2 linked regions of the Hyalangium gracile genome follow. The protein of the gene in region 1 binds, or shares a complex with, the protein of each later gene. Links are inferred from orthologs where the notes say so. Each region holds a gene or a part of one and is shown on either strand. Other genes may lie near its edges.

Region 1 (8,697 bases):
GACCTTCCCCTTGTGCTTGATGTTGTGGTTGAAGCCGGTGACGGCTTTCTCGAAGGTTTTCGCCATGCCAGAGACGCCCGAAGCTAGCAGTGCACCTTGAGCGACACAAGGTAAGCGTCAAGCTCTTCCGTCACTCCGTCTCACGGCCGGCCGCCTACCCCCTGGTACAGCCCCCCCCGCCAGGGCCCACCGGCCGTCCATCCGAGCCCCAGCCCATTCGTTGAAAACCACAATCCGGCTAGGCTACGTAGGTTCCGCCGTGAACAGCCGCCTCCCGGCGCTCCTTACCAGGTGTGAGATGAAGAACAACGTCACCAACAAGGTCCGTCATCAGGACGCTCAGGTCCTGGCCAAGGGCTACACGCGCGCCATCCGCATGATGGACATCGGCAGCATCACCATCTTCCTCGGCCTGGAGGGGTTGCTGGTGTACCAGCTGTGGGGCAACCCGCACATCGGGCCCTGGCTGCTGCTGAGCGCGGTGCTGCTGGGCTACCTGGCCGCCGACTTCGTCTCCGGCTTCGTCCACTGGATGGCGGACACCTGGGGCTCGGCGAACATGCCCGTGCTGGGCAAGGCCTTCGTCCGGCCCTTCCGCGAGCACCATGTGGACGAGAAGGCCATCACCCGCCACGACTTCATCGAGACCAACGGGAACAACTGCGCCATCTCCATCCCCGTGGCCATCATGTGCGTGGCCATGCCGCACACCAGCTCCATGTGGGTGTTCCTGGCGGCCTCCCTGGGCTCGATGATCTTCTGGGTGATGGCGACCAACCAGTTCCACAAGTGGTCCCACCTGGACAACCCGCCCCCGGTCATCGCCTTCTTCCAGCGGGTGCACCTGATCCTGCCGCCGGCGCACCACCAGATCCACCACACGGCGCCCTACAACAAGTACTACTGCATCACCGTGGGCTGGCTGAACAAGCCGCTGCTGATGATCGGCTTCTTCCCCACGCTGGAGCGGCTCGTCACCTGGGCCACCGGGCTGCTGCCGCGCCAGGACGACATCGGCACGGAGGCGGCCGCGGCCGTCATGGCCTCCACCGCCGAGGGCCAGGCCCCCGTGGTGCAGGCCGCCAAGGCGCTGCTGGAGCGCACCGAGGAGCACGAGTCCGTCTCCTCCGCCCGCCCGTAGGCCTGAGCCCAGGGTGGGGGCCCCGCCCCCCCCTTCATCAGAAGCTCAAGTCCACCTGCTCGGCGGAAGGGATGGGGCGCCCTAGGAAGCGCGCCCCGACCTCCACGAAGCGCTCGGGCACGTCCGTGACGTAGTAGCCGTGCGTGGTGGCGGCGCCCTGCGCGGCGAGCATCTCCCGCTGCGCCAGGAGCTCCGCCACCGCCTCGGCCGTGGCCTCCGCCGAGTCCACCAGCGCGACGCTCGGCCCCACCACCTCGGCGATCACGCCCTTGAGCAGCGGGTAGTGCGTGCAGCCGAGCACCAGCGTGTCCACGCCCTCCCGGGCGAAGTCCGCCAGGTACTCGCGCGCCACCAGGTGCGGCACCTCGCCCACGGTCCACCCCTCCTCCGCCAGCGGGACGAAGAGCGGGCAGGCCCGCGCCTTCACCCGGACGTGGGGATCGGCCGCCTGCAGCTCGCGCTGGTAGGCCCCGGAGCGGATGGTGCCCGGCGTGCCGATGACGCCCACTCCGCCGCCCCGCGTCCGCTGCAGCGCCGCGCGCGCGCCGGGGGCAATGACCCCCACCACCGGCACCGGGAGCGCCGAGGACAGCGCGGGCAGCGCCACCGCCGAGGCCGTGTTGCAGGCCACCACGAGCAGCTTGATGCCCCTCTCGAGGAGGAACTGCGCGTTCTTGAGCGAGTAGCGCGTCACCACCTCGCCGGACTTGGTGCCGTAGGGGACTCGCGCCGTGTCACCCAGGTAGAGGGTGCTCTCGTGGGGGAGTCTCGCCATCAGCGCCTTGAGGACGGTGAGCCCTCCGACGCCCGAGTCGAACACACCGATGGGACCGTGGCTGCCTTGCCGCATGTCCGGAGTCCCTATCACATTTGATGCCAACGCCCATCCCACCCCCGCAAAAGCGAAGAGGGCCGGGGTTGTGTCCCCGACCCTCTCGCTGCCCCTACGTTCAGCCGTGCTCGGTCAGAAGCGCCTGAAGAGCGTCACGTCCAGCGCGGAGTTCGGCCCCGGGAACACGTGGGGGCGGACCTCCACGTTGATGTTCGAGTTGGAGCGGTACTCGTAGCCATCGAACGTCGTGGTGATGCGCAGCTCGTAGACGCCGGGCCGCAGGAACTCGTACACGATGGGCTTCTGGCTGCAGCGGTGACCATCGCCCAGGAGCGGGTACACCCAGTTGCCCGTGTTGAGGTCGCGGAAGTTCACGTACACCATCGGGTTGGACGCCGGGCAGTCGAAGGTCACCGCGCCATCCGACAGCCGCCAGGCGATGGAGGCGCCACCAATCGTGTACAGGTTGTAGGTGGCGTCCACCGGGTCATACGGACGCGTCAGCAGCCCACCGTTGAAGTAGTAGAGGGGACGGCCCTGCGAGTCGAGCGCGATGAACTCGATGTAGTGCTCGCCCGGAGCCAGGGCCGGCGTCTTCAGACCGGGGACGGACTGACCCGCGGTGCACGGCACGTTGTGGGGAGCCAGGTCATCCAGGATGATGTCCACCGAGGCCACGCCGGCCTGGAAGCAGCTCTGGCCGCCCGGGAAGTTCCAGTTCAGGTACGCGTAGGACGTCGGGTCGCCCGTCGGCGCCAGGTCCACCCTCACCGTCCGGTTGCCGTCGATGACGAAGGTGCCGCTGGCCTCGAAGACGATCTGGTTCTGGAAGTTCACCGCCTGCAGGTTGTAGCTGTAGGAGCCAGGCGCGAAGTCGTGCAGGGTGATGCCGTCCACGTCCGCGGTGCTGCACGCGTACTTGCCGTTGTTGAAGAGCGACTCACCGGGGATGTTGATGTTGACGCCGTACACGTCACGCGCCTGGTCGCAGCGCAGGCCGTCGAACGTCCAGAGGAACGTCACGTCGCCGGGGTGGCGGGGGTTGCAGGTGTCACACCCGTTGTCCTCGATGATGCAGCCTGTCGAGAGCGACGCGATGCAGAGGAATGCGAGTAGCAGTCGGGAGTTCATAGGGGCATCCGCTTGGCGTTGAGGGAAGCGACCGGGCATCCAACCCGTTGTGCCCTCTCGGACGGGACCCTTCGGGAATTATTCACCGCCCCACCGGAGCCCCCTCTGGAGGCTCCCAACCGGGCACGCCAGCTTTGTTTGACCGCCTCGGATCGGAGTGTTACGGCCTGCACCCATGATGTCGCACCTGCCCCTGGCGCTCGGCGCCATGAACTACGTGGAGATCATCCGCAACGCCTCGTTCATCGAGCTGGGCGTGCTGGTGTTGCTGATGGGAGTGTCCGTCAGCTCCTGGGCCCTCATTGTCATGAAGCAGACACAGCTGTCCCGGGCCCGCGCACAGTCGCTCACCTTTCTGGACACGTTCTGGAAGGCGACGCGGCTGGAGGCCATCTACCAGACGGCGCAGAAGCTGGAGGGCTCGCCGCTGTCGAAGGTGTTCTGCGCGGGCTACGAGGAGCTGAGCAAGCTGGCGCAGACGAAGGAGGGCTCGGAAGGGGCGATGAGCGACAAGCTGGGCGGCATCGAGAACGTGGAGCGGGCGCTGAACCGGGCCGCCACGTCGCAGATCACCGAGCTGGAGGCGCGGGTGCCCTTCCTGGGCACGGTGGGCGCGGCGGCGCCGTTCGTGGGCCTGTTCGGCACGGTGATTGGCATCCTCAACGCGTTCAACGAGATCGCCGACAAGGGCAACGCCACGCTGTCCACGGTGGCCGCGCCGGTGGGTAACGCGCTGTTCGCCACGGCGGCCGGCCTGTTCGCGGCCATCCCCGCGGTGGTGGCCTACAACTCGTTCGTCAGCCGCATCAAGGTGTTCGACACCGAGATGTCCAACTTCTCGGCGGACTTCCTCAACATCATCAAGCGGCACTTCTTCAAGTAGGAGGCGCGGCCATGGGCATGGGCGGAGGCAACAAGGGCCAGGGCCGCGTCACCATGAGCGAGATCAACGTCACGCCCATGGTGGACGTGATGCTGGTGCTGCTCATCATCTTCATGGTCACCGCTCCGCTCATCCAGCAGGGCGTCAAGGTGAACCTGCCCGAGGCCAGGGCCACGCCGGTGGAGGCCGCCGACAAGAAGCTGGTGCTCTCCATCGACGCGGGGCGCCGCGTCTTCATCGGGGACGCGGAGGTGGTGCTCGACGAGCTGGAGACGAAGCTGGCCGCCAACGCCAAGGCGCAGGCCGACAAGGAGGTCTACCTCCACGCGGACCGGGACGTGCCCTATGGCGTGGTGGTGGAGGTGATGGCCGCCGCCCAGCGCGCTGGAATCACCAATGTGGGGATGATCACGGACCCGGCGGCGGCCCCAGCCGCGTCCAAGGAGAAGAAGAAGGAGGCGAAGCGCTAGCCCATGGCCCTTCACCCGGCCGTCACCCAGAGCATGCTCGTGGCCCGCCCCTCGCGGCTGGGCCTCTTCGTCATCGTGTCCGTGGTGGGCCACGGCCTGCTGCTCGTCGCGGGGCTCGTCTACGCGTCCCTCACCGCCCGGCCGAAGGTGGACCCGAACATCCCCGTCATCAAGGCCAGCCTGGTGCGCCAGGGCAAGCCGAGGGACCCCAAGCTGCTGCCGCGCAAGGAGCAGCCGCCACCTCCGCCCAAGGAGGTGAAGGCGCCCCCCGCCCCGCCCACCCAGGCGCCCAAGCCTCCGGACAAGGTGGCCGGGCCCGTGATTCCGAAGCCCCAGCCGGCCCCCGCGCCGCAGAAGGGCGACACGTCCGCCGAGGACCGGCGCAAGCGGCTCTTCGGCGCCTTCGACAAGACGGCCAAGCAGGTCCCCGAAGAGGAGCTGGAGGGCGCCGAGGATGGCGACCCGAGCGGCGACTCCGCCACCGCCGAGGGCGAGCGCTACTACGCGCTGCTGTCCTCCCAGGTGCGCCGCAACTACAACGTCGCCGACACCATCCCCGAGGCCGAGCGCATGTACCTCAAGGCCCAGGTGCAGATGCGCCTGGGGCGCGCTGGCGAGGTGCTGGCGACGCAGCTGACGACCCCCAGCGGGAACGATCTCTTCGATGCCGCCGTTCTGGCAGCGGTGAAGAAAGCCGCGCCCTTCTCTCCTCCCCCCGATCACCTGCGCGAGTCGCTCCAGAAGCAGGGGATCGTCCTGGAGTTCCGCCCGTGAAAGCCCTCCTCTTCTCGCTGCTGCTCCTCCCGATCGCGGCGCTCGCCCAGGCCCCGGTCATCCAGATCTCCGGCGCCAACTTCCGCCCGCTGCCCCTGGCCGTCCCTGCTCCACTCACCGTGGACGAGGGCGGGAAGAAGGCCGCCAATGACTTCGACGCGCCCTTCGTGTTCGACCTGCGCGCCTCCGGCATCTTCCAGGTGCTGGATCGCTCCAGCTTCACGGCCGATCCCAAGGAGGGCGTGACGGCGGGCAGCATCAACTTCTCGCGCTGGGCGGACGTGGGCGCCGAGTCGCTCGTGAAGGTGCAGCTGGGCGCCGAGGGCTCCACGCTGCGCGGCGAGCTGCGCCTGTTCAACGTGGGCACCGGCCGCGAGGACTTCAAGGCGAGCCACGCCGTGCCCGCCAACGAGCCGCGCCAGCTGGCGCACTTCCTCGCCGACGCGCTCTACAAGCACCTCACCCGTGAGTCGAGCCCCTTCCTCACCCGCATCACCTTCGTGCGCAAGACGGGCTCCAACCGCGACGTCTGGGTGGCCGACTGGGACGGCAACAACGCCCGCGCCCTCACCAACGGCGGCATCAACCTGCTGCCGGCCCTGGGGCCCGGGGGCGCCGTGGGCTTCACCTCCTATCGCAAGGGTCGCCCGGACCTCTACGTGCAGCGGCCCGGCGAGGACGCCCGCGCCGTCGTGCAGAACGGCCAGATGGCCACCGGCATCGCCTGGTCCCCGGACGGCAAGCGCATCGCCTACGCGCTGGCCGAGGGTGAGAGCACCCAGCTCTACGTGGCCAACGCGGACGGCAGCTCTCCCAAGGCCATCACCGACACGCCCTACGGCATCAACTCCAGCCCCGCCTGGTCCCCGGACGGCAAGCGCATCGCCTTCGTGTCCAACCGGGGCGGCTCGCCGCAGATCTACGTGATGAACGCGGACGGCTCGAACCCCAAGCGGCTCACCTTCCAGGGCAACTACAACCAGACGCCGGACTGGTCTCCCCGAGGCGACCTCATCGCCTTCACCGCGCGCGACGAGCGCAACGCGTTCGACCTCTTCACCGTCAACGTGGACACCGGGAAGATCGGCCGCCTCACCCAGGACCAGGGCAACAACGAGGAGCCCGTCTTCTCGCCCAACGGCCGCCTCATCCTCTTCACCTCCACGCGCGACGGCGCGCCCCGGCTCTACGTGATGACGGCCGACGGCAACAACCAGCTCCCCCTCCCCATGGAGAAGGCGGGAGGCCTCACTCCCGACTGGGCCCCATGAGCGCCTCGCCGCTGCGCGCTCGCTGGTCGCTCGATCCGGACATCGTCTTCCTCAACCACGGCTCGTTCGGCGCCTGCCCCACCGAGGTGCTCCAGGCGCAGGCGGAGGTGCGCGCGCGCCTGGAGGCCGAGCCGGTCCGCTTCTTCGTGCGCGAGCTCGAGCCGCTGCTCGACGAGGCCCGGAGCGCCCTGGCCGCCTTCGTCGACGCGGACCCGGAGACCGTGGCCTTCGTGCCCAACGCCACCGCTGGCGTGAACACGGTGCTGCGCTCGCTGCGCCTGTCCCCCGGCGACGAGCTGCTCACCACCAACCAAGAGTACAACGCCTCGCGCAACGCGCTCGACTGGGTCGCCGGCCTCGCCGGGGCCAAGGTGGTGGTGGCCCAGCTGCCCTGGCCCGTGCCCTCCCCCCGTGCCGTGGTCGACGCCGTGCTGGAGCACGTCACCTCGCGCACCCGGCTGCTGCTCGTCGACCACATCAGCAGCCAGACCGCGCTCGTCATGCCGCTGAAGGAGCTCGTCGGCCTCCTGCGCCAGGAGGGCGTGGAGACGCTCGTGGATGGCGCGCACGGCCCCGGGCAGGTGCCCCTCTCCCTGTGCGAGCTCGGCGCCGGCTACTACACCGGCAACTGCCACAAGTGGCTCTGTGCCCCCAAGGGCGCGGCCTTCCTCCACGTCCGGAAGGACCTCCAGGCCGGCATCAAGCCGCTCTCGGTGAGCCATGGCCACAACTCCAAGCGCCAGGACCGCTCTCGCTTCCGCCTGGACTTCGACTGGACGGGGACGGATGACCCCTCCGCGGCGCTCTGCATCCCCCACGCCCTGCGCTTCATGGGCGGCCTGCTGCCCGGGGGCTGGCCGGCGCTGATGGCCGACAACCACGCCAAGGCCGTGGCCGCGCGCCGGATGCTGTGCGAGCGCCTCGGCACCGCCCCCCACTGTCCGGAGGAGATGCTGGGCGCCATGGCCACCGTGGGCCTGCCGGACGGCTTCCCGGCGGAGCCTCCCCCTCCCTACTACCTGGATCCGCTCCAGGATCGGCTCTTCCACGAGTGGCGCATCGAGGTGCCCGTGACGGCCTGGCCCCGCCCGCCCCAGCGCCACCTGCGCATCTCCGCCCAGGCCTACAACACACACGCGGAGTACCAGACCCTGGCGGAGGCTTTGGAAGCGCTGCTGCGTTGAGTAGGCTGCCGGCCAATGCCGCGATTTGCCACCATCGACGTGGGCACCAACTCGGTCCTCCTGCTGGTCGCGGACCGGACTCCCGACGGTCAGTTCCAGGCCGTCCTGGAGCGGGCCGAGATCACCCGACTGGGACGGGGAGTGGACAAGAGCCGCCGCCTGTCCCCCGAAGGCATGGAGGCCACGCTCGCCACGATGACGGCCTTCGCCAACGAGGCGCGCGCCCTGGGCGCCGAGGGCATCGCCGTGTCCGCCACCAGCGCGGCCCGCGACGCCCAGAACGGCGCGGAGTTCCTCGCCGCCGCCAGGGAGCGCGCTGGCGTCACCGTGGAGATCATCTCCGGCGAGCTGGAGGCCCAGCTCTCGTTCTCCTCGGCCCACATGGACTTCGGCAGCCAGGCCGCGGGGCCCCTGCTCGTCATCGACATCGGCGGCGGCTCCACCGAGTTCATCTACGGCAACAGCGCCGGCCGCGTGGACTTCCGCCACAGCTATGACGTGGGCTCGGTGCGCCTCACCGAGCGCTTCGTCCGCTCGGATCCGCCCTCCGCCGAGGAGCGCCAGGCCATCACCACGTTCCTCCGCGACACCTTCGCCACGCTGCCTCCCCCTCCCCCCGCCGCGGAACTGGTGGGTGTGGCCGGCACCGTGACGACCATCTACGCGGTGCAGAACCGCGTCGATCCCTATGACGCCACGCGCGTGCACGGCGGCACCCTCACCCGGGCACAGCTCGAGCAGCTCGTGGGCCAGCTCTGCTCCATGCCCCTGGCCGAGCGGCAGAAGCTGCCCGGCCTGCAGCCCAAGCGCGCCGACGTCATCCCCGCCGGCTCCCTCATCCTGCTGGAGGCCCTGCGCGCCCTGCAGCTCGAGGAGTGCCGAGTGAGCGACCGCGGGCTGCGCTGGGGGCTGATGGCCCACCGCTTCGGAGCCCCTCGGACATGAGCCTCTCCCCCGCCGTGGCCAGCTCCTCGCCAGCGACGCCCACCGTGCGCGCGGGCTACGCGCTCT
Region 2 (8,730 bases), on another replicon or contig:
GGTACGTACCGAGTTCTTCGGCCGCGTGCTTGCCCAGCGGCTGGGCCGGCCGGTGATCATGGAGCAGGCGCGGACGTACGAGAGCGTGGAGCAGGAGCTCATGGCGGGCCGGGTGGACATGGCGCTGGCCACCGCGGAGCAGTGCAACGCCTTCGAGCCCCAGTCGCGAGCCGTGCTCCGCGCCGTGCGGGCCGGCCGCTGGTACTACCACGCCGCCTTCATCTGCCGCGCCGAGGAGCCGCTCACGCTGGAGCAGCTGCGTGGCAAGCGCGCCGCCTGGGTGGCCCCGCTGTCCACCGCGGGCTACCTGCTGCCCAAGCGCCACCTGGAGTCCCTGGGCCTCAACCCCTCGGAGCTCTTCGCCGAGCAGCGCTTCCATGGCACCTACCGCCAGGCGCTGCTGGCCGTGCTCTCCGGTGAAGCGGACGTCACCGCCCACTTCACCACGCACATGGAGGAGTACATGGTCCGGGCCCAGCTCGCCGAGCGAGTGGGGCCCGACGAGCGCCGGCTCTACCCGTTCTCCTTCACGGGCCCCACCCTCGCCGACGGCATCATCATCTCCAACCGGATGCCGGAGGCCGAGGCCGCCGCCGTGGTCGCCGCCATCACCGCCATGAGCCGAGACGAGGGCGGCCTGGAGCCAGCGCAGGCTCCCTTCGACATCCAAGGCTTCACCCTCGTCCGGGGCTCCTCGGGCCCGGCCTCGGAGCTCCCGCCCGCCATGAACTCGGAGTACCTCACGCTGGATCTCGACGCGGAGGAGCGTTGCCGACACGTCTGGTCCTCCAGCGGCACCGTCTTCGGCCGGGACGTGCGCGCCTGCGAGGGGCAGCCCTTGATGGAGCTGCTGCCGCTGGAGGCCGCCATCCCGCTGGAGTCGCTGGTGCGCTCCACCCGCCTCAACCAGGTGAGCGGCCGGATGCAGTTCCGCATGGAGGCGCAGGGGCAGACGCGCATGTATGCCGCCGAGGCCACGCTGCGCTCCGCCCAGCCGGGAGAGCCCGCGCCGGACCTGGGCCTGCTGCTGCGCGACATCACCGATCGGGACTCGCTGGAGCAGGAGCTGTACCGGCTGGCCTCCTTCCCCCTGCTCCACCCCGATCCGATGCTGGAGCTGCGGCGCGACGGCCAGCTGCGCTACGCCAACCCCCCCGCCCATGTCTGCTTCCCGGATCTGCTGGAGCTGGGCGTGCACCACCCCGTCATCAGCGCGGCGCTGGTGAACGCGCGGCGCAACGCCACCCGGGACGGGGCCGAGCTGGTCCAGCTGGGCGGCCGCTACTGGGAGGTGGTGGCCACGCCCCTGCAGGACAACGAGAGCCTGCGCGTCTTCGCCAAGGACGTCACCGCGCGCAAGCAGATGGAGGCAAGCCTGATGCACGCCGATCGCATGGCGTCGCTGGGCTCGCTGGCCGCGCGCGTGGGCCATGAGATGAACAACCCGCTGGCGTTCCTCATGGCCAACCTCTCCTTCGCCCGGGAGGAGATCGGCCGGCTCCGGGAGGCCCTGCGCCAAGGCCGCGGCGAAGTGGACGCGGCGGACGTCGACGAGGTGATGGATGCGCTGGGCGAGTCCCAGGAGGGCGCCGAGCGGCTGAAGGTCATCGTCCAGGATCTGCGCCTGCTCACGCGCGAGCCCCCCGCCACCGCGCGCGGGTGGACGTGCACCCGGTGCTGGAGGACAGCCTGAAGCTCATCCGCGGCGAGCTGCGCCACCGCGCCCGCCTGGAGAAGGACTTCCAGCCCGTGCCGCCGGTGGAGGCGGACGAGGCGCGGCTGGGGCAGGTGTTCCTCAACCTGCTGCTCAACGCCGTGCAGGCCATGTCCGAGCAGGACGCCGCCCGCAACGTGCTGCGCGTCACCACCCGCGCCAACGCCAGCGGCGAGGTGGTCATCGAGGTCCAGGACACCGGCGCCGGGATGACGCCGGAGGTGCTCTCGCGCCTCTTCGAGCCCTTCTTCACCACCCGTATGAGCAGCACCGGCATGGGGCTGTCCGTGAGCCACGCCATCGTCACGAGCCTGGGAGGCTCGCTGCGCGCCGAGAGCCAGCCGGGCGTGGGCACCCTCTTCACCATCGTCCTGCCGGCGGCGGGTAGCCCCGTGGCCAGCCCGCCCCAGCACGAGCACGGCCTGGCGAGCTGAGCCAGCGCCCGGCTTGTGCGATAGTGGCGGCAGATGCTGCGTCGGCTCCTTCCCACGCTCGTGGCACTCGGAATCGGCCTCCTGGCGCTCGGCTGGGGCCTGGTGAGCCTGCAGCGCCTCTTCGCCCAGGAGACCGACGATGCCCGCGCGCAGCTGCGCGCCCACCACGACGAGCTCGAGCGCTACGGCGCGGAGTCCCTGCGGCAGAAGCTGAAGCAGCGGCTGGCCTCGAACATCCTCCACATCAACCAGGCCGTGGAGGATCCGCTCGTCCAGGCCGACGGGCTCTACCTGCTGTTCCGCGAGTACCAGTTCCTGCCCCGGCTCCCCCGGCCCCGGCCCGGCTGGAGAGGCCCCGCCGCGACGCTCCATGACGAGATCGTCAACGGCCTTTCGGGCCTGTCGACACCGGGGCCGTGGCAGCGGCGGCTGGAGCTGCTGCGCTCGGTGGAGGCCGACTTCGCGGCGGGGAAGGAGGCGCGCGCGGTGGCTCGCATGGAGGAGCTGCTGCGCTACCGCGCCGAGCACCCGCTGCCCGCGACGGAGGAGCTCCCCTTCACCCTGGCCCTGGTGGAGCGGCTCCTCTATGAGGAAGCCACCCAGCCGCTGATCCGCGGGCTGCTCCGGGGCGGGCTGGCGGATGAGTTCGGCGGTACGGCCTATGCCGCCGGGCTGCAGCGGGATCTGCTGCGCGAGTGCCAGCGCTTCACCCAGGCCGACTTCAACTTCCTGTACGAGCGCATCCGCGAGCTCAGCCTCCGGCTCGGCGAGCCCGTCGAGGACTTCACCTCACGGGTGCAGGAGCTGGGCACGGGCGCCATCGTGCTGCCGAGCAACCTCTCCGAGCCCACCCTCATCGGCGAGCGCTGGTACCTGGAGCCGAGCGGCGAGCTCGTCCGGGGCATCGCCATCGAGCCGGAGGAGCTCCTCCAGGAGGTGACGCTGGAGATGCGCGAGCGGGAGCTGCTCGGCAAGGATGACCGGGTGCGCCTGGGCCAGACGGACGCGGTGCAGCCCCTCTCCACCCTCGAGGTCACCGCGCTCGTCCCCCACTGGGCCGCCGAGGAGGAGGCCATCGTCCAGCGCTACCGGCTGAAGACGATGCTGGTGGCCATCTGCGGGGCGCTCGCGGTGGCCATCGTGGTGCTGGCCGGGCTGGCGCAGCACCGCAAGTACCGCTTCCTGGAGCTCAAGAGCGACTTCGTGGCCACCGTCTCGCACGAGCTGCGCACCCCGCTGGCCTCCATCCGGCTGCTGGCCGAGACGCTGGAGATGCGCGCGGGCGGCTCTCCCGAGGTGCGGGACTACCCGGCCCGCATCCTCCAGGCCACCGACGGGCTGCACTTCCTCGTCGAGAACATCCTGTCCTTCAACCGCATCGACAAGGGCCGCTGGGTGCCCAGGCTCTCCCAGGTGAGGATGGAGGAGCTCATCGGCACGCTTCGCGCGGATCTCTCCAGCGCCACGAGCGTCCCGGTGCGGCTCGAGGCGGAGGTGGGGGACGTGGAGCTGCGGGCCGATCCCTCCCTGCTGCGCCTGCTGCTGTCCAACCTGGGCCGCAACGCCTGCGCCTACAACCAGCGCAACCCCGTGGAGATCTCCGTGCGCGTCCACGCGCCTCCGGGCCTGGGCTGCACGGTGCTGTTCACGGACAACGGCATCGGCATCCCCGAGAGCGAGTGGGAGAACGTCTTCCAGGACTTCTACCGGCTGACACAACCCGGCCCCGAGGTGCACGGCAGCGGGCTGGGACTCGCGCTCTGCCGCAGGATCATGCATGTGCACGGGGGCGAGCTCCGCATCGCCGCCTCCACCCCCCAGGGAACCACCTTCGCGCTGACCTTTCCCGAGCCGGACCGATGACGACCCAGAGCCCGCCGCCCTCCACCCGCCCCTCCATCCTCATCGTCGAGGACGACGCCCACCTCCGGGTCGGCCTCCGGGACAACCTCCAGGACGAGGGCTACGACGTGGCCGCCACCTCCAACGCCCGCGAGGCCGAGGCGCTGCTGAACGGCCGCACCTTCGATCTGCTCATCCTGGACGTGATGCTCCCCGGCGAGGACGGCTACTCGCTGTGCCGGAGGCTGCGCGCCGCGGGCGTGCAGAGCATGGTGATGATGCTCACCGCGCGCACGCTGGAGGACGACATCGTCCGCGGCTTCGAGGCCGGCGCGCAGGACTACCTGACCAAGCCCTACCGGCTGCGGGAGCTGCTCCTGCGCGTGCGAGCGCTCGTGCGCCGGGCCGGCACCCCGCCTCCCCAGGTGATGGCCTTCGCCGGCTTCTCGCTGGATCTCGGCAAGCGCACGCTCGCGCGCGGCGACGGCGGCACCATCGAGCTGACGCGCACCGAGTTCGATCTGCTGGCCTACCTGGTCCGCAACCGGGACCGAGCCCTCACCCGGCAGGAGATCCTCGACACGGTGTGGGGCCAGGACGTCGTGGTGGACCCGCGCACGGTGGACAACTTCGTCTCCAACCTGAAGAAGAAGCTCGGCTGGACGAGCACCTCGGGCTTCACCATCCACACCATCCGCGGGGTGGGCTACCGGATGGTGATCGACGCCATGACGAAACCATGACGGAAAGATGGACCTGCCACGGCCATCGGAGCGCCTCGCCTCCCTACCTTGAGGGGTGCGTGGACAGGGGCGCTCCGGACCTCAGCCCACGCGGGTGAAGGGCCGCATGGTGCGGCCTGCCCCTGTGGGGAGCGCCCGCCTGTGGGAGGCCAGTCATGTTCCAGTCGGTCATCGATCAGCAAGAGTGGAGAGCCCGTCGTCTCGGGACGGGCGCGGGAGTGTCCCTGCTGGTGCACGCGGGACTCTTCGCCGCGGTGATGGTCATCTCGGCGGGAGTGGCCGAGAAGGTGAAGGACGAGGACCCCGTCGTCGTCTTCAAGCACGCCGCCCCGCCGCGCGGCACCCCCAACCCTCCCGCCGTGAAGGCGGTGGCCGAGCAGCCCAAGCCCAAGCCCAGGCCCAACCCGATGGTGCAGCCCACCGTCATCCCCCAGAAAACACCGGTCGAGGTCGAGCCGACCACCACGAAGGATGAGCCGGCCGAGCCTTCCGATGACACCGGTCTCCCCTACGATCCCAATGGCAAGCCGGATGGCCTGGCCGGTGGCACCTGCGTCACCTGCGAGGCCCTCAAGGGCGCGATGACCACGGTCATGGAGCCCACGGGCGAGGAGACGCTGCCCTTCTCCTTCGGCACCATGACGCCGCCCAGGCTGTTGAGCGGAGCTCACATCGAGTACACCCGCGAGGCGCGCGAGGCCCACGTCAGCGGCACCCTCATCGCAAAGTGCGTCATCACCCGCGAGGGCGAAGTCGAGAAGTGCCGCATCATCAAGGGCGTGACGCACATGAACGAGGCCGTCCTCGCCGCGCTGGAGACCCGCCGCTACAGCCCGGTGCAGTACCAGGGCAAGCCCGTCAGCGTGTCCTACAACTTCCACATCAAGCTCGACATGGCCCGGTAGGCCGCTCACCGCAGCGACGCGAGCGCCTCGAGCAGCCGATCCACGTCCTCGGCGGTGTTGTACAGGTGCGGCGAGACGCGCAGGTTGTCTCCCCGCCCACTGACGTAGACCTGACGCGCGGCCAGCCGCGCGGGCACATCGGAGCGATAGCCTCCGCGACGGCGCAGGCCCACGAGGTGCCCGGACCGGTTGGCCTCCGGAGCCACCTCCAGCCCCAGCGCCTCCGCTCCCCGGGCGGCCCGACGCGTCAGCTCCCGCAGCGTCTCCTGGATGGACCCGACGCCCCACTCGTACAGCTGGCGCAGGGCGGCGATCGCCATGGGCACCAGGAGGAAGTTGCTGCGCTCGCCCACGTCGAACCGACGCGCTCCGGGCTGGAACTCGTCTCGGTAGTCCACCAGGCGGGAGAAGTCCTCGTTGCCCAGCCGGGTGATCCAGTTCAGCTCCAGCGGCCGGCCGTCCCTGTGCTGGGGAGCGACATAATCATGGGGTCTCGAAGGAGAAGAAGCTGCCGCGGGCCCGCCGGCTGCCCTGGTTCGGCTCCGTGTCATAGCGCGAGAACACGACGAAGGACTGCTGGCCACCGGCGGAGGCCAGGGACACGAACGGCTCGGTCTCCCGCGCGTTGTACACGACCGAGAAGCCGTCGGGGGCGCCCACGGTGCCCTCGGCCGTCACCTGGGTGGCGTACACGTCCCAGGCCGAGTCCCAGCGGAAGTCCGCCCAGGCCGCCACGTAGTTGGCGCCGTCGAACGCCACCCGGGGCGAGGACTGCTGCACGGACTCGGTGCACAGCGCGATGCCCGCGTTGTCCAGCACCACGCCGGCCCCGGACACCCGCGCTCCATAGATGTCCTGGTTGGTCCGCGAGCGGTAGTCCGTCCAGACCACGAAGAAGTCCGTCCCGTTCGAGGCCACGTCCGGCTCGAACTGCTCCGCCAGCCCGCCGGAGATGATGAGGGGGCTGGTGTCCAGCACCACGCCATCGCTCGTCAGCCGGGCCCCGTGGATGTCCCAGGACGTGGCGCTCTGGTACTCGGCCCACACGGTGAGGTAGTGGGTCCCGTTGAAGGCCACCCGCGGCGTGTAGTGCTCCACCGGGTTGGTGGAGATGGCGATGCCGGCGGGATCCAGCACCGCGCCCGTGTTCGCCACCCGGGCGCCATGGACATCCCCCCGGCCCGTCGCGTCCCGCCGCCAGACCACGAGGTAGTCCTTCCCGTTGGAGCCCACCGCCGGGAAGTTCTGGAAGGCCGGGTCCGCCGAAATGATGAAGCCGTTCGGATCCAGCACGGCGCTGGCGGCAGGCCCCGAGCCGAGCACGCGCCCACCGTAGATGTCCCAGTTGCCCTCGCGGTAGTCCATCCACGTGACGAGGTAGTCCGTCCCGTTGGAGCTCACCGCCGGGGCCTGCCGCTCGCGGGCCGCCGTCGTCAGCCGCAGGCCGTGCATGTCCAGCACGCCTCCCTCGCGAGAGACCCGAGCGCCCTGGATCTTGATGGTCCCCCCGCCCGTCTCCGTCCAGACGACGAGGTAGTTGGTGCCGTTGGAGGCCACCACCGGCTCGGCCTGGTACAGGGCGGAGACGGTCTTGAGCGGGAAGCCGCCGCCCGCGGTCACCGTCCCCGACGCGGAGACCCGAGCGCTATAGAGGTCGGTCGTCGCCGTGCTGGTGCCATCCCAGGCCACCAGGTAGTCGGAGCCGGCCGGCGCAATGACGGGGTGCTTGTGGCTCGCGTTCGGAGAGAGGACGAGGCTGGTGGTGTCCAGCACGGGGCTGGTGCCAACAGCCGAGGCCAGGATGCGGCAGCCCAGGTTCTGGAAGGTCGAGCTGGCGGTGTTCCACGCCGTCCAGGCCACCAGGTAGTCCGTCCCGTTCGAGGCCACGGAGGCATACGACTCGGAGATGGAGCGGGTGGTGGCCACGACGAGCCCCGCGCCATCCACCACCGCGCCATCGGCCGTCACGCGCGAGGCGTAGAGATCCCGGCTGCCCGTGTTGCGGTAGTCCAGCCACACGGCCAGGAAGTTCGTCCCGTTGGAGGCCACCGCCTGCACGTACTGGAGGGAGCTGCCCGACAGGGCGAAGCCGCCCGGCGGGTCCAGCACCACGCCATCGCTCGACACGCGGGTGGCGTAGGCGCGGGAGGAGCCGCCGCGCTCGTCGCTCCACGCGACCAGATAGACCGAGCGGTTCGAGGCCACCACGGGAGACGTCTCGTCGTAGCCCTCGCCGGTGGCGATGGGGATGTCCGCGGTGTCCAGAACCTGGCCCGTGCTCGAGACGCGCCGCGCGTAGACGTTGGACGTGCCGTCCGCGCCGCTCGTGTACCAGGTGGCCAGGTAGTTCCTCCCGTCGGACGCCACGTGCGGCCAGTTCTCCGAGCCCACGGCCGCGGAGAGGCGCCGGCCGCCCGGCTCCGCCACGACCCCCTCGCTGGAGACGACCGTGCCCCGCACCGACCACGTCTCACCCTGGAACTGCGACCAGACCACGTAGAAGTCCGTCCCGTTGCTGGCCACCTGGGGATCCGCCGAGTTCCCCGGCCCCGTGCTCACCACGAGGCCCGGCTCGTCCAGGATGGTGCCGGTGCTCGAGACGCGCGTCGCATAGATGTTGTACAGGCCACCGCGCGTGTTGCGCCAGGCGAGCAGGTAGTTCGTCCCGTTGAAGGCCAGCGCCGGGAAGCTCCTCACGGCCAGGTCCGCGGCCACCAGCTGCCCGTCGATGATCATCTCGTAGGTGACCTTGGCCTCCAGCCTCGCGGGGAACGCGGCCGAGGCCAGCACCTGCTCGGGAACGCTCATCCGAATCCGGCCCTGGGAGAACTCGGCCGGGACCGCGGTGCGCCGCCCCTGCCCGTCCACCCACGTGCCGTGGCCATACCGGAACCCCATACCCGTCCGGGCATCCGTGAAGTGCAGGCCCTGCTCGGTCGTGCGCGCGAAGACGAGCCCCGTCACCGGAAGCGACACGTGCAGCTCGCCCTGGCCATCCGGGGCCGAGGCGAAGTGCCAGGACTGCTCGACGCCCTCCTCATCGTTGCGCAGGTGCTCGACGACCGAGCCGTGGCTGAAGCTCAGGTGCCCGT

Evidence for each region.
Region 2: the proteins of tolR (region 1) and KY572_RS38580 are in contact, whole or in part, in a cryo-EM structure (PDB 9DDO), measured with the Escherichia coli proteins. The link is inferred for Hyalangium gracile from one-to-one orthologs.

The regions. Positions count from the first base shown.
Region 1 is NZ_JAHXBG010000008.1:147,131-155,827, reverse strand. The notes cover bases 2,891-5,727. They hold tolR (protein TolR), read left to right. Parts: upstream 2,891-3,998; coding sequence 3,999-4,457; downstream 4,458-5,727. Other genes in these bases: KY572_RS17950 (DPP IV N-terminal domain-containing protein), read left to right, coding at 5,228-5,727; KY572_RS17955 (TonB family protein), read left to right, coding at 4,461-5,231; KY572_RS17965 (MotA/TolQ/ExbB proton channel family protein), read left to right, coding at 3,280-3,987; KY572_RS17970 (hypothetical protein), read right to left, coding at 2,891-3,104. In the rest of the region: KY572_RS17985 (hypothetical protein), read right to left, coding at 1-66; carF (plasmanylethanolamine desaturase), read left to right, coding at 299-1,141; murI (glutamate racemase), read right to left, coding at 1,179-1,991; more of KY572_RS17970, read right to left, coding at 2,106-2,890; more of KY572_RS17950, read left to right, coding at 5,728-6,502; KY572_RS17945 (aminotransferase class V-fold PLP-dependent enzyme), read left to right, coding at 6,499-7,686; KY572_RS17940 (Ppx/GppA phosphatase family protein), read left to right, coding at 7,702-8,631; KY572_RS17935 (spinster family MFS transporter), read left to right, coding at 8,628-8,697. UniProt on the Escherichia coli protein: Involved in the TonB-dependent energy-dependent transport of various receptor-bound substrates.
Region 2 is NZ_JAHXBG010000028.1:88,101-96,830, reverse strand. Bases 3,894-6,763 are described here. They hold KY572_RS38580 (energy transducer TonB), read left to right. Parts: upstream 3,894-4,888; coding sequence 4,889-5,638; downstream 5,639-6,763. Other genes in these bases: KY572_RS38570 (hypothetical protein), read right to left, coding at 6,122-6,763; KY572_RS38575 (aminotransferase class V-fold PLP-dependent enzyme), read right to left, coding at 5,644-6,036; KY572_RS38585 (response regulator transcription factor), read left to right, coding at 4,008-4,733; KY572_RS38590 (sensor histidine kinase), read left to right, coding at 3,894-4,011. Outside these bases: KY572_RS38600 (PhnD/SsuA/transferrin family substrate-binding protein), read left to right, coding at 1-1,693; KY572_RS38595 (sensor histidine kinase), read left to right, coding at 1,666-2,148; more of KY572_RS38590, read left to right, coding at 2,182-3,893; more of KY572_RS38570, read right to left, coding at 6,764-8,730. UniProt on the Escherichia coli protein: Interacts with outer membrane receptor proteins that carry out high-affinity binding and energy dependent uptake into the periplasmic space of specific substrates such as cobalamin, and various iron compounds (such as iron dicitrate, enterochelin, aerobactin, etc.).